Regions from separate parts of the Methylophaga sp. SB9B genome, predicted to be linked through region 3. Evidence: riboswitches for the same ligand, from Rfam matches in the RefSeq annotation. Region 3 holds a riboswitch; each other region holds the start of a gene.
What was found. A riboswitch is a leader RNA that binds a small molecule or an ion and turns the genes downstream of it on or off. The one in region 3 is predicted to bind cyclic di-GMP.
Positions count from the first base shown of each region.

Region 1: linked by a shared signal. The riboswitch ahead of E8Q33_RS00035 (hypothetical protein) and the one ahead of E8Q33_RS15945 (VPLPA-CTERM sorting domain-containing protein) in region 3 are both predicted to bind cyclic di-GMP.
Region 2: linked by a shared signal. The riboswitch ahead of E8Q33_RS11755 (VPLPA-CTERM sorting domain-containing protein) and the one ahead of E8Q33_RS15945 (VPLPA-CTERM sorting domain-containing protein) in region 3 are both predicted to bind cyclic di-GMP.

Region 1 is NZ_SSXS01000001.1:6,867-10,149, reverse strand. It holds gene E8Q33_RS00045 (hypothetical protein) at 1-479, shown strand, start outside; cyclic di-GMP riboswitch class I at 645-729, shown strand; gene E8Q33_RS00040 (hypothetical protein) at 763-1,287, shown strand; cyclic di-GMP riboswitch class I at 1,551-1,638, shown strand; gene E8Q33_RS00035 (hypothetical protein) at 1,668-2,174, shown strand; gene E8Q33_RS00030 (polysaccharide biosynthesis/export family protein) at 2,296-2,847, shown strand; gene E8Q33_RS00025 (autotransporter domain-containing protein) at 2,884-3,283, shown strand, end outside.
Region 2 is NZ_SSXS01000011.1:27,100-30,382, reverse strand. It holds gene E8Q33_RS11765 (DUF2971 domain-containing protein) at 1-300, shown strand, start outside; gene E8Q33_RS11760 (hypothetical protein) at 421-1,140, shown strand; gene E8Q33_RS11755 (VPLPA-CTERM sorting domain-containing protein) at 1,427-2,011, opposite strand; cyclic di-GMP riboswitch class I at 2,025-2,102, opposite strand; gene amt (ammonium transporter) at 2,353-3,283, opposite strand, start outside.
Region 3 is NZ_SSXS01000004.1:10,089-13,371, forward strand. It holds gene E8Q33_RS05435 (EAL domain-containing protein) at 1-749, opposite strand, end outside; gene E8Q33_RS05440 (hypothetical protein) at 1,214-1,702, opposite strand; cyclic di-GMP riboswitch class I at 1,825-1,902, shown strand; gene E8Q33_RS15945 (VPLPA-CTERM sorting domain-containing protein) at 1,918-2,529, shown strand; gene E8Q33_RS05450 (PFL family protein) at 2,603-3,283, opposite strand, start outside.

The DNA.
Region 1 (3,283 bases), on a different contig from region 3:
ACGCTAGTGCAGCATCTTTGACCTTAGTCGGTGATGCTGGAAATAAAGGTACAGTTGGTATTAGTTCGGGAGAAGTTGTAACAGCGTCAACATCACCATTAGCTAGTGGTGCCTTCGTTAGTGATGCGTATACAGTTACAAGTGATATAGCTGCTATTGCCACTCTATCTTTAACGTTTAATCCATTAGCCCCAACTACTGCTGTTTCAATTTTTGATGGAATGGACATTGTGGGTTTAAGCATTACCAAAATTGGTTCATTAGGTATTCTTGAGTACACATGGTTATTAGAAGCAGCAACTGAATATGTAATCAACGTATTCATTGGTAAAGCACTTTCTGGTAGTAACTACGATTTACGTTTAACCGCTGCAGGTATCAGTGAAGTTCCATTGCCTGCTGCATTGTGGTTGTTTGCACCAGCATTGTTGGGTTTTTTAAGCTTTCGCCGTAAAGCTAATAAACTTTCATTAGCATAAATTTGCAAGTTAACAATTGTTAGTTTGATAAGGAAAGGAAGCTTCCGCTTCCTTTCCAACGTAAGAATAATGAAATATTTTTACGCTATATTAAAATTCCATTAGATGAACTATCTCAATCTAATAATCAGTTTCCAGAGAAATCTGGAAAAGTTGTTGTTTCAATCAATGACTTGCCAAACTTATCGTGAGGTAAGGGCGGAAAGCCACGGATCTTTGGGTTATTTTTAAAGATGGCCGGGTTGCATTGTTTAAATTTTTTCATAATCATTAGGAAATTCTCATGAAAAAAACGATGCTATTTTTTGCAGCCATGTTGTTCTCGTTCAACGTTAATGCAGCTTCATTATCATTAGTTGGTGCAGATTCCAATGCAGGTACAGTTGGAATCGCTTCAGGTTCAGTTGTTACTTCTGGTTGGAGTGCCGGTGGTATCGGTGGCACAACCATTAACGATGTATTTACTGTTTCTTCTGATGTTGCTACCACAGGAACGTTGTCTCTGACTTTTAATCCATTAATCCCTAACAGAACTTCGGTTTCAATTTTTGATGGTGTTACAACTACATTGTTAGATGTGATCAGAATTGGTTCACTGGGTGTTGTTGAATATTCTTGGATGTTGGAAGCTGCAACAAACTATGTAATCAGCGTAATGATTGGTCGTGGCGCTGCAGGAAGCAACTACGATTTACGTTTGGACAGTGGTATTAGTGAAGTACCTGTACCAGCAGCATTATGGTTATTTGCTCCAGCATTATTAGGCTTTTTTGGTTTACGTCGTAAAGCAATGAAAGCTGCTGCATAATTTAAGAGTTAACAATATTGTTAGTTTTAAAAAAGGGAACCTCGGTTCCCTTTTTTTTGAAAATGGCATAATTTAAAAAAATGTTGTTCGATAATTCACAAAGCATCAAATGACATTTAACCTTAATTTATATGATGCTTATCACAAAGTTTTCGGTAATTAGTACCATAGTACAATTACATTTCCAGTTTTTGATTGTTAAATTGCAACTGTACTTCTGAGAGATGTTTCTGGAAGACGCTAAGCGCGAGACAGTGTCGTCTCGTTATAAAAGCCAAACTTGTCGTGAGGCAAGGTCGGAAAGCTACAGATCTTCGATACTTTAATGTTGAAGATGGCTGGGTTGCATTGCTTAATTTTTCAATTTAAAGGAAATTATTATGAAAAAAGCGATGCTGTTCTTTGCTGCATTATTGTTCTCTGTAAATGCGAGTGCTGCTTCATTAACTTTGGTTGGTGACGCTGCAAATGCGGGTGTTGTTGGTATTGGTTCAGGTCCAGTTGTTACTGCTGCTTGGAGCTCATCAGTATCTGGTGGAGAATCAGTTAATGATTCTTATACAGTTACTACTGATGCTTTAACAGGTGGTTTACTGTCATTGACATTTAATCCATTAGCTGCGGGTACATCTGTATCAGTAACTAACGGTGGAAATGTGGTTTTCCCAACAATTACACCAATATTAAATCTTGGTGTAACTGAATACTTTTGGGTATTACAAGCGGCAACTGATTATGTGATTAACATTATGATCAGTACAGCTGCAGCAGGTAGTAACTATGACCTGCGTGTAGAAACACCAATTCCAGCTGCATTATGGTTATTTGCTCCAGCATTATTAGGCTTCTTCGGCTTACGCCGTAAAGCACAAGTAGCTGCTGCATAAAACCAGATAAGTTAACAATATTGTTAGTTTTAGGAAAAGGGAGCTTCGGCTCCCTTTTTTTTGACAAATTAAGCTGTTATCATCGAATCTGAAAGTAAATTATAGCCACGGAGAAGGATTCATGAAAAAGTTACTCAGTTCAGCTTTTTTTCTAACAATAATCTCAATAACATCAAATGTTTATGCTGATGAACCCTACACACTAAACCCAGGTGATCGCTTGTTTATCTCCGTTTGGAACGAGGAAGCATTACAAAAAGAAGTGATTATCTTACCGGACAGTACAATTTCATTTCCCCTTGCAGGCCAATTTAACACTCAAGGTAGAACAGTTATTGAGTTGGAAGACGAGCTAAAAGCAAAATTATCTGACTATATATCCGATCCAGTTGTAAACATTACCGTGAATGCAGTAGCCGGTAATACCGTTCATATTATTGGTAAAGTTCTACGCCCAGGTTCGTTTTCAATGAGCCAGCCATTAGACGCTATGCAAGCTTTAAGTTTGGCAGGCGGATTAAATACCTTTGCTGAAGAAAACAATATTATTATTTTGCGACGTAATGGTGATAAACAAGAAATTATTCCAGTTCATTATGCCCGTATCAAAAAAGGTCAATCATTAGACTCAAATGTCATGTTGAAAAGTGGTGATGTAATTATCATTCCTTAATATTGAGGAATATTGGCCCACTGAAATGGAGCAAACATGAATAACAGAGTACTGCTACCTATTGCTCTGGTTTTGGCCAGTCAATCCACATTGTTAACTGCAGCAGAATACGTAATTGGAGCAAAATTTTCTCCTACATTCACTTACGATGATAACGTTCAGCTTCGTGAAGATAAAGAAGGGAGTTTCTTTACTCGTATTCAACCAACTCTTGTATTATCAAGAGCTGAGGCTAACTCGAAAATTACTTTTAATACTGGATTAAGCGTTGAAAGATATACAGATTTGAAAGATCTGGACCGAGAAGATCCTTTTGCAAACTTTTCAGCCGGTTGGAATACTGAACGTAGTTCATATGGTTTATCTGCCAGTTATGCTGAAAGAGCGCAGCGTTCAATTGCAGAAGAAGATACTGGTGATTTTGCTTCCAATGCAA
Region 2 (3,283 bases), on a different contig from region 3:
GAATTCACCGAAAATTTACTATGTGCGAAGTACATCGGATGGAATTACGAAAATGAAGTCAGAGTTATTGTTCCTCTAGAAACAAAAGACTCAACTGGTTTATGCTTTAGTGATTTTGAAGGCAATATGGAGCTCAAAGAGGTGATTTTGGGCCCTAGATCTGACCTGAAAATATATAACGTTGCTCAGCATCTCCACGTTTATAAAAATGAAGTCAAAGTTATGAGGTCGAGAATAGCTTTTACCAAGTATGAGGTTGTTCAAAATAAAGCAGCGCGAGTCTATGTCCATCGTCCCTAACAAATTTAAGGCGTCAACCAACTTGATTTAGTTTGATCAAGCATTTCAAACAAAAGGGCCGGAGAAAATTCTCTGGCCCTATTTGGTTACGTCGTTATGCCGCTATCAGGATGAATATATATGTTTTTTTTGAAGATTCTTAATCTTCTATTTGGGCTGGGGATATCTAGGTATGCGGTATTCCTTAATGATTCCGCTCATGAATCAATGAAAGTCTTTGATCAGGGGTTTTCTGGTGTAGTTTCTAAAATTAAAGAGCTAGGTTTGAAAAACACCCTAGACAAAATCGGTTCATTTTTTGGTTGGATGGCCTTAATTTATCTGACTTTCTTTTTTGTAGGAAAGGGATTGTTTGGTGATGGAGCATGGCAATTTTATGGCTCGTTGGTAACTTTATGGGCTGCAATAATGTGGTTTTCTATAAAGTGGTTTACTAAATTTCAGAGCTACGCACTCAATTTTCTCGTGAACGCTCTGAAATTTTTTTCATTCATCTTACTAATGCCGGTTCTTGATTTTTTAGCGAAAACAAATATGACATCATTGTTTTATAATCAAATAAGCACATTTAATGCATTATTGTTCGGGTTTGATTTTCCCCTCACAGAGAACTCAATATACCAAGCAGGGATTCTATTCGCATTTTATGTATTTATTCTCTTGGGCTATTGGGTGATCAGCTCGGTTTATTTGGGATTTATAGCTGGAGTCTCTCTAGGAGTTGTTGGCTCGGTTGTATACTTAGCTAAGGTCTTAGACATATATTGGTCAAAAAATCATCTAACTGGATTTTTTGTAATTGGTTATGTTGTAACGTCGGCAGCATTATGGTTTGCGTGAAAGCAAAATAGCTAACAACAACTTCGCGGCTGGCAACTCACTATTAAGGTGTCGGTCAACTTGAAAAGCTTCCAAGAAGCGATATTTAGGGTCCGATATTTAGGGTCAGTGTGAAAACCAAAAAAGATTCTTTTTTTACACTGACCCTAAATATTCCTAAATATTCCAGAACGTACCTGAATTTTTGGATGAGAACACCGGATGAGGTGAATAAAAAAGCCAGTTGCGAGTGGCAACTGGCTTAATTAAACCGTCAACTTATATTAGGACGGGTCAAGTGTTTGTTTTAACGTTGTTTAGCTCTACCACGTAAACCAAAAAAACCTAGCAAAGCAGATGTTAGTAGCCAAGCTGTTGCTGGAATTGGTACCGCTGATAATTGTGTTTCTCTGACCAAAAATGAGCCTAAACCTTCATTAGCAAAATCCGGATCAAGATAGCTGTTTAACGGTCGGAAATAACGATTTCCATTGCTTCGAATTATATACAATTGTGCATTTGGTACACTTGAGTTAATAACTGATCCATAAATTCCGTTGATGAAGTCAGCATAGCCTATCGCCAATGTTCCTCCTAAGTATGACCAAAGTTGGGAGTTACTATCCGTCCGCCATTGTGAGTTGGTGATTAATGCAGTTAACTCCGTGACGGTAGCATAACGCCAGCCTGACAAAGTACCTTCAAAGTTAATGTCTGCAATCACTTGATTGTAACTCATACCCCTCGTAATCGTCAGATCTAACCAATCCAATCCAGAAATACTGTCGGTCGTATAATCACCATTATCAATGATATCAATTGATGCAGAATTAGATGCTGTTGATACAAGTAAACAAACTGCAAACATTGTTGCTTTAATAAAGGTTTTCATAAATCACTCCATGTTTTGCAACCCAGCCCTGTTGGTTTAACAGCTGTAGGCTTTCCGTCCTTGGCTCACACTAAGTTTGGCAGTCAAAAATAAGAACTTTAATCTCACATAATTATAGCTCCACGAACTGTTTGAGTTGTATTGTATTTTGTTATTATTTTTCAATATTCAGGTCTAATTATTGGCACTAAAGTCGTTTGATCAGAACTGAGTATATTTAATTTTTATTAATTGAAGAGTTCAAGGGGTCAGCCAGTGAACGATCCCCTGCCAATATTTTCAGTCAATTAACTTTGAGCATTTGGGGTATGCCCCAACCTTTAGTCCTAAATATCCTCCATTTAGCGCGGCATTACCCGGACACTCATGAGTGATTCCAAGGGTTCTGGTCGTGACAGATAAAACCCTTGAACATAATCCACTTCAATCTGCCGCAGGATATTCAGTGTTGCAGCGTCTTCAACAAATTCGGCAATGGTCTTTAATCCCATGATATGGCCGATGTTGTTAATCGATGCCACCATGGCTTGGTCAATCCGGTTGTTGGCTAGCTCCTGAATGAAAATACCGTCAATTTTTAAGTAATCGACTGGTAATTGTTTGAGATAGCCGAATGACGACAGGCCACTGCCAAAATCGTCCAAAGCAAACTGGCAACCTAAGCTTTTCAGCTCCGTAATGAATCTAGCAGCATTGGCTGGATCAGCGATGGCGGCGGTTTCGGTGATTTCAAAGCAAATATTATTTGCCGGTACTTTGCGTTTCTCCAGTTGTTCCTGAATTAATTGCAGGCAGTCTTCGCGACCAATTGAGGCACCAGATAAGTTAATCGAGCAAAACACGGGCTGCTGGTTCTGGCGAAGTTGATCGCCCATCCAAGCCAGTGTGTTACGAATGACCCACTGGTCGATCTTGGGCATTAACCCAAAACGTTCGGCCGCCGGAATAAAGGCACCTGGTGGAATGATTTCTCCCTGTGGACCGATCATGCGAGTCAGAATTTCATAATGCGGCAAGGTGTTATCGCTGTTTTCAAGCGGGACAATAGTCTGAAAATAGAGCCGGAAAAGGTCTTTATCGAGTGCTTCCTGTAACCGACTGGCCCACTGAATTTGACCCTGGCGTTCCTGGGCCTGAATGTCATCCGGTTGAAACAGGTGCACCCGGTTACGCCCGCGATCCTTAGCCGCGTAGCAAGCAGCATCAGCATGGCTCAACACTTCATCGAGACTGCCACTGGCTTCTGTAATACTGACCAAGCCGATGCTGACA
Region 3 (3,283 bases):
GCCGTACCAATTAACGAGCGTACTTGATAATCCTTGATGACATCAGGTGAATCGGGACTCTCAACATCTAATTGGAAGGTCACCGGTTCGCTGGCTGACAAGAAAGTTGTCATGGTCTCAGCCATATGAGCAAACATCGGATATTCTTCCCCAGCCTGCATTCCCCCCGGATATTCTGGCGTTGTCTGCTCCATGGGGACACTCCATGTCGCACTTTGCGGATCGCAAGGGTAAACCAGCCATGCCCGATCACAATCAAAGCAGCTTAGAATAGCCTCAAGCACATCACTCATCATCTGTTCGAGATTATTGGTGCCTTGAATTGCCCGATTAACCTGATCCATACATTCAAGAAAATGTAGATGCGCCTGATTTTCCTGCTCTGCCCGTTTTATCTCGGTGATATTTTGAAAATACCCATGCCAAACGATGCCCTTTTCATCAATGACTTCTGGCATTGCTTTGCAGTCAACCAGAACTTCACCCTTATGAGGGTGTAAAACACGCCACACACGATTTAACGGCTGCATTGCTTGGGCAGATTCAGACATTTCCTGCAGAATTTTTGCCCGGTCTTCGTGGTGAATACGTTCCCAGGCATATGAAGGATTTTCGATTATCGTCTCTGCATTCAAACCAAAAATATCAACAATTATCGCAGTGCTGTCGAGTATGGCTAACTGATTATTTTCTTGCAGACAAAACTTCACAATCGCAACCGGTGAAGTATCGGCTAAACGACTAATCACGGTTAGGGTTCTGATAAGTTTTGGAAGAGCGGTTCATTGGAAATTTATTCGATACCTTAATCAACAATAAAAATAGGTTATTGATTTTTATAATTTGTGGGACTGTTTGATAAGACTATACGATTGAAAACAGAGGCTCATCAGACCGGAAAATATTTACTGAATGAGAACGTTAAGATCTATTTAACTATTATCACCCTAAAATCCCGGGCATGTTAGGCATATTACCGTAATGTTACAAGGGATATTATTCACCTTATAACAGGATGTTTGCCCAACTACGATTCGTATTAAACTAATTGAATAATAAAATGATTTTGTAGCTTGATATGGATTGTATACCTGAGCGATAACAAAACTAAGCAAGTCCATCACAGTATGGGAATTTACCCTCTTCCTTTGCTTAACATCAGCTATCAATCATCGGAAGAGTTCATAGCCACCTTGCTATAGCAGGTTGACGACTACTGGTTTGCCACTAGGCTTTCAAAACGTTGCTGAGGTGGTTTGTAGATAAAAAAATTTGTATCTATTTCATTAAAAAAACCGACGTTGATGACTACATTTTCGTAAAGCCAGTAAATAAAACCACCTTCCTCAACCCGATAGCGCCATTGATACTGACACTGTATCCAGCCCTCATTTATCGTAGTCAGCAATATTGGCGGTTCATCTGCCTGCAATCGAGATTTAAATTCAACTGTCTTGGTTTTTAGATCAATACGCAAACGATCAATTAAAAAAGAATTTTCATCTATCAGCTGATAATTAATGCGATTTCCAGAGATATCATCACCATGTTGATCGAGCATAATCCGCCCATCAGATAAAGCAACAGTGGCTGAACTGAGCGGATATTGATCCGGTAAATCTTCTCTTGGTTGCTTGTGCTGCTCTGAGAGCTGAGATTTATCCCATTGACGGATAATGATTTGTAAAACTAGTTTATGCATTAATAAGTTACCGGATACACAGTAGGTGATTAATTAAGTTCGTTGGTACCAAAGTACAATTAAAAAAAGTTTAAATAAGGATTAGTTTGAATTTGTGTCACTCTTTATATGACACATTTATTTTTAATTTTTGCCAAACTTAATGCAAATTAAGGACGGAAAGTTTCAGGTCTCAAAATTGAGATTGCTGAGCCGCAAAAATTGAGGATGTAACTATGAAAAATTTAGTAAAAATTTTAGCTTTATCTGCCTTATGTTTTGCTCCAGTTTCCTTTGCTGCAACCATTTCCAGTCTATATGATGGTTTTGAAGGTGAAGGTCAGGCTAATTCAGTTTTAAACTATAACAGCTTCGTTAATTGGGACGTCACCGACGGTACTGTCGATTTAATCAAAAACGGTAATCAATGGGGAATCACGTGTTTAACTGGTAGCTTTTGCGTAGACCTCGACGGTTCAACTAGTGACGCAGGGATTTTGACTTCTAAAGATGGTTTTTCTGCTGGTAAATACAAAGTAAGTTTTGCATTGTCTGGCAATCAGCGTAATGGACCTGCTGACCAAGTTTCTGTTTTGTTTGGTGCGGGAGCACTTCTTAACAATCTTCTCTTAGATTGGGATGAAAATTGGCATACCTATACTTTCCTGGTGGATTTAGTGGATGGAGACAAATTATCCTTTAGAAACTTAGGTGGTGATAATGTTGGAGCGATGCTGGATAACATTCATGTCTCAGCCGTTCCACTACCAGCAGCAGTTTGGTTATTTGGTTCTGGTTTGATGGGTTTTTTAGCAATGCGTAGAAAAGCGAAAAACCTACAATTATAATTACCTTCATCTTTTAAAAAAAAGCCGTGGCAGTTTCTGTCACGGCTTTTTAATTCTTAGTACAAGAGTCTGGTTAATTGACCAAGCTTTGGATCGGTGCCGGAATACGACCACCTAAACGAACGAAGCGATTTTCATGACTGCCCATATTGACGGCCATCACCGGACCTTCACCTAACAAGCCACCGAAACGCACAATATCACCAGCTTTTTTGCCAGGCGCTGGAATCAACCTTGCGGCTGTCGTTTTCTTATTGATCACACCAATTGCCATTTCATCCGCAATGATCGCTGAAATCATTTCAGCTGAGGTATCACCAGGAATTGCCACCATATCCAGACCGACTGAACAAACTGCCGTCATGGCTTCAAGTTTTTCCAGACTCAAGGTGCCATTGGCTGCAGATTCCGCAATAGTTAAATCTTCACAAACCGGAATAAACGCCCCACTCAATCCGCCGACATGTGAGCTGGCAAACGCGCCACCTTTTTTCACTGCATCATTAAGCATCGACAAAAATGCCGTACTACCTGGAGCACCGAAGGCCGGTAAACCAATCGCTTCAAAGATTTCACCAACACTGTCGTTACGATTCGGTGTCGGAGCCAAAGACAAGTCGACAATACCAAATGGCAGATTAAGTAATTGCGCTACTTCACGACCAACCAGTTCACCGGCACGAGTTAATCTGGCTGCAGTTTGTTTGATCACGTCCGCTGCACGGCTCAGATCCATATTTTCATCTTCAGCCAG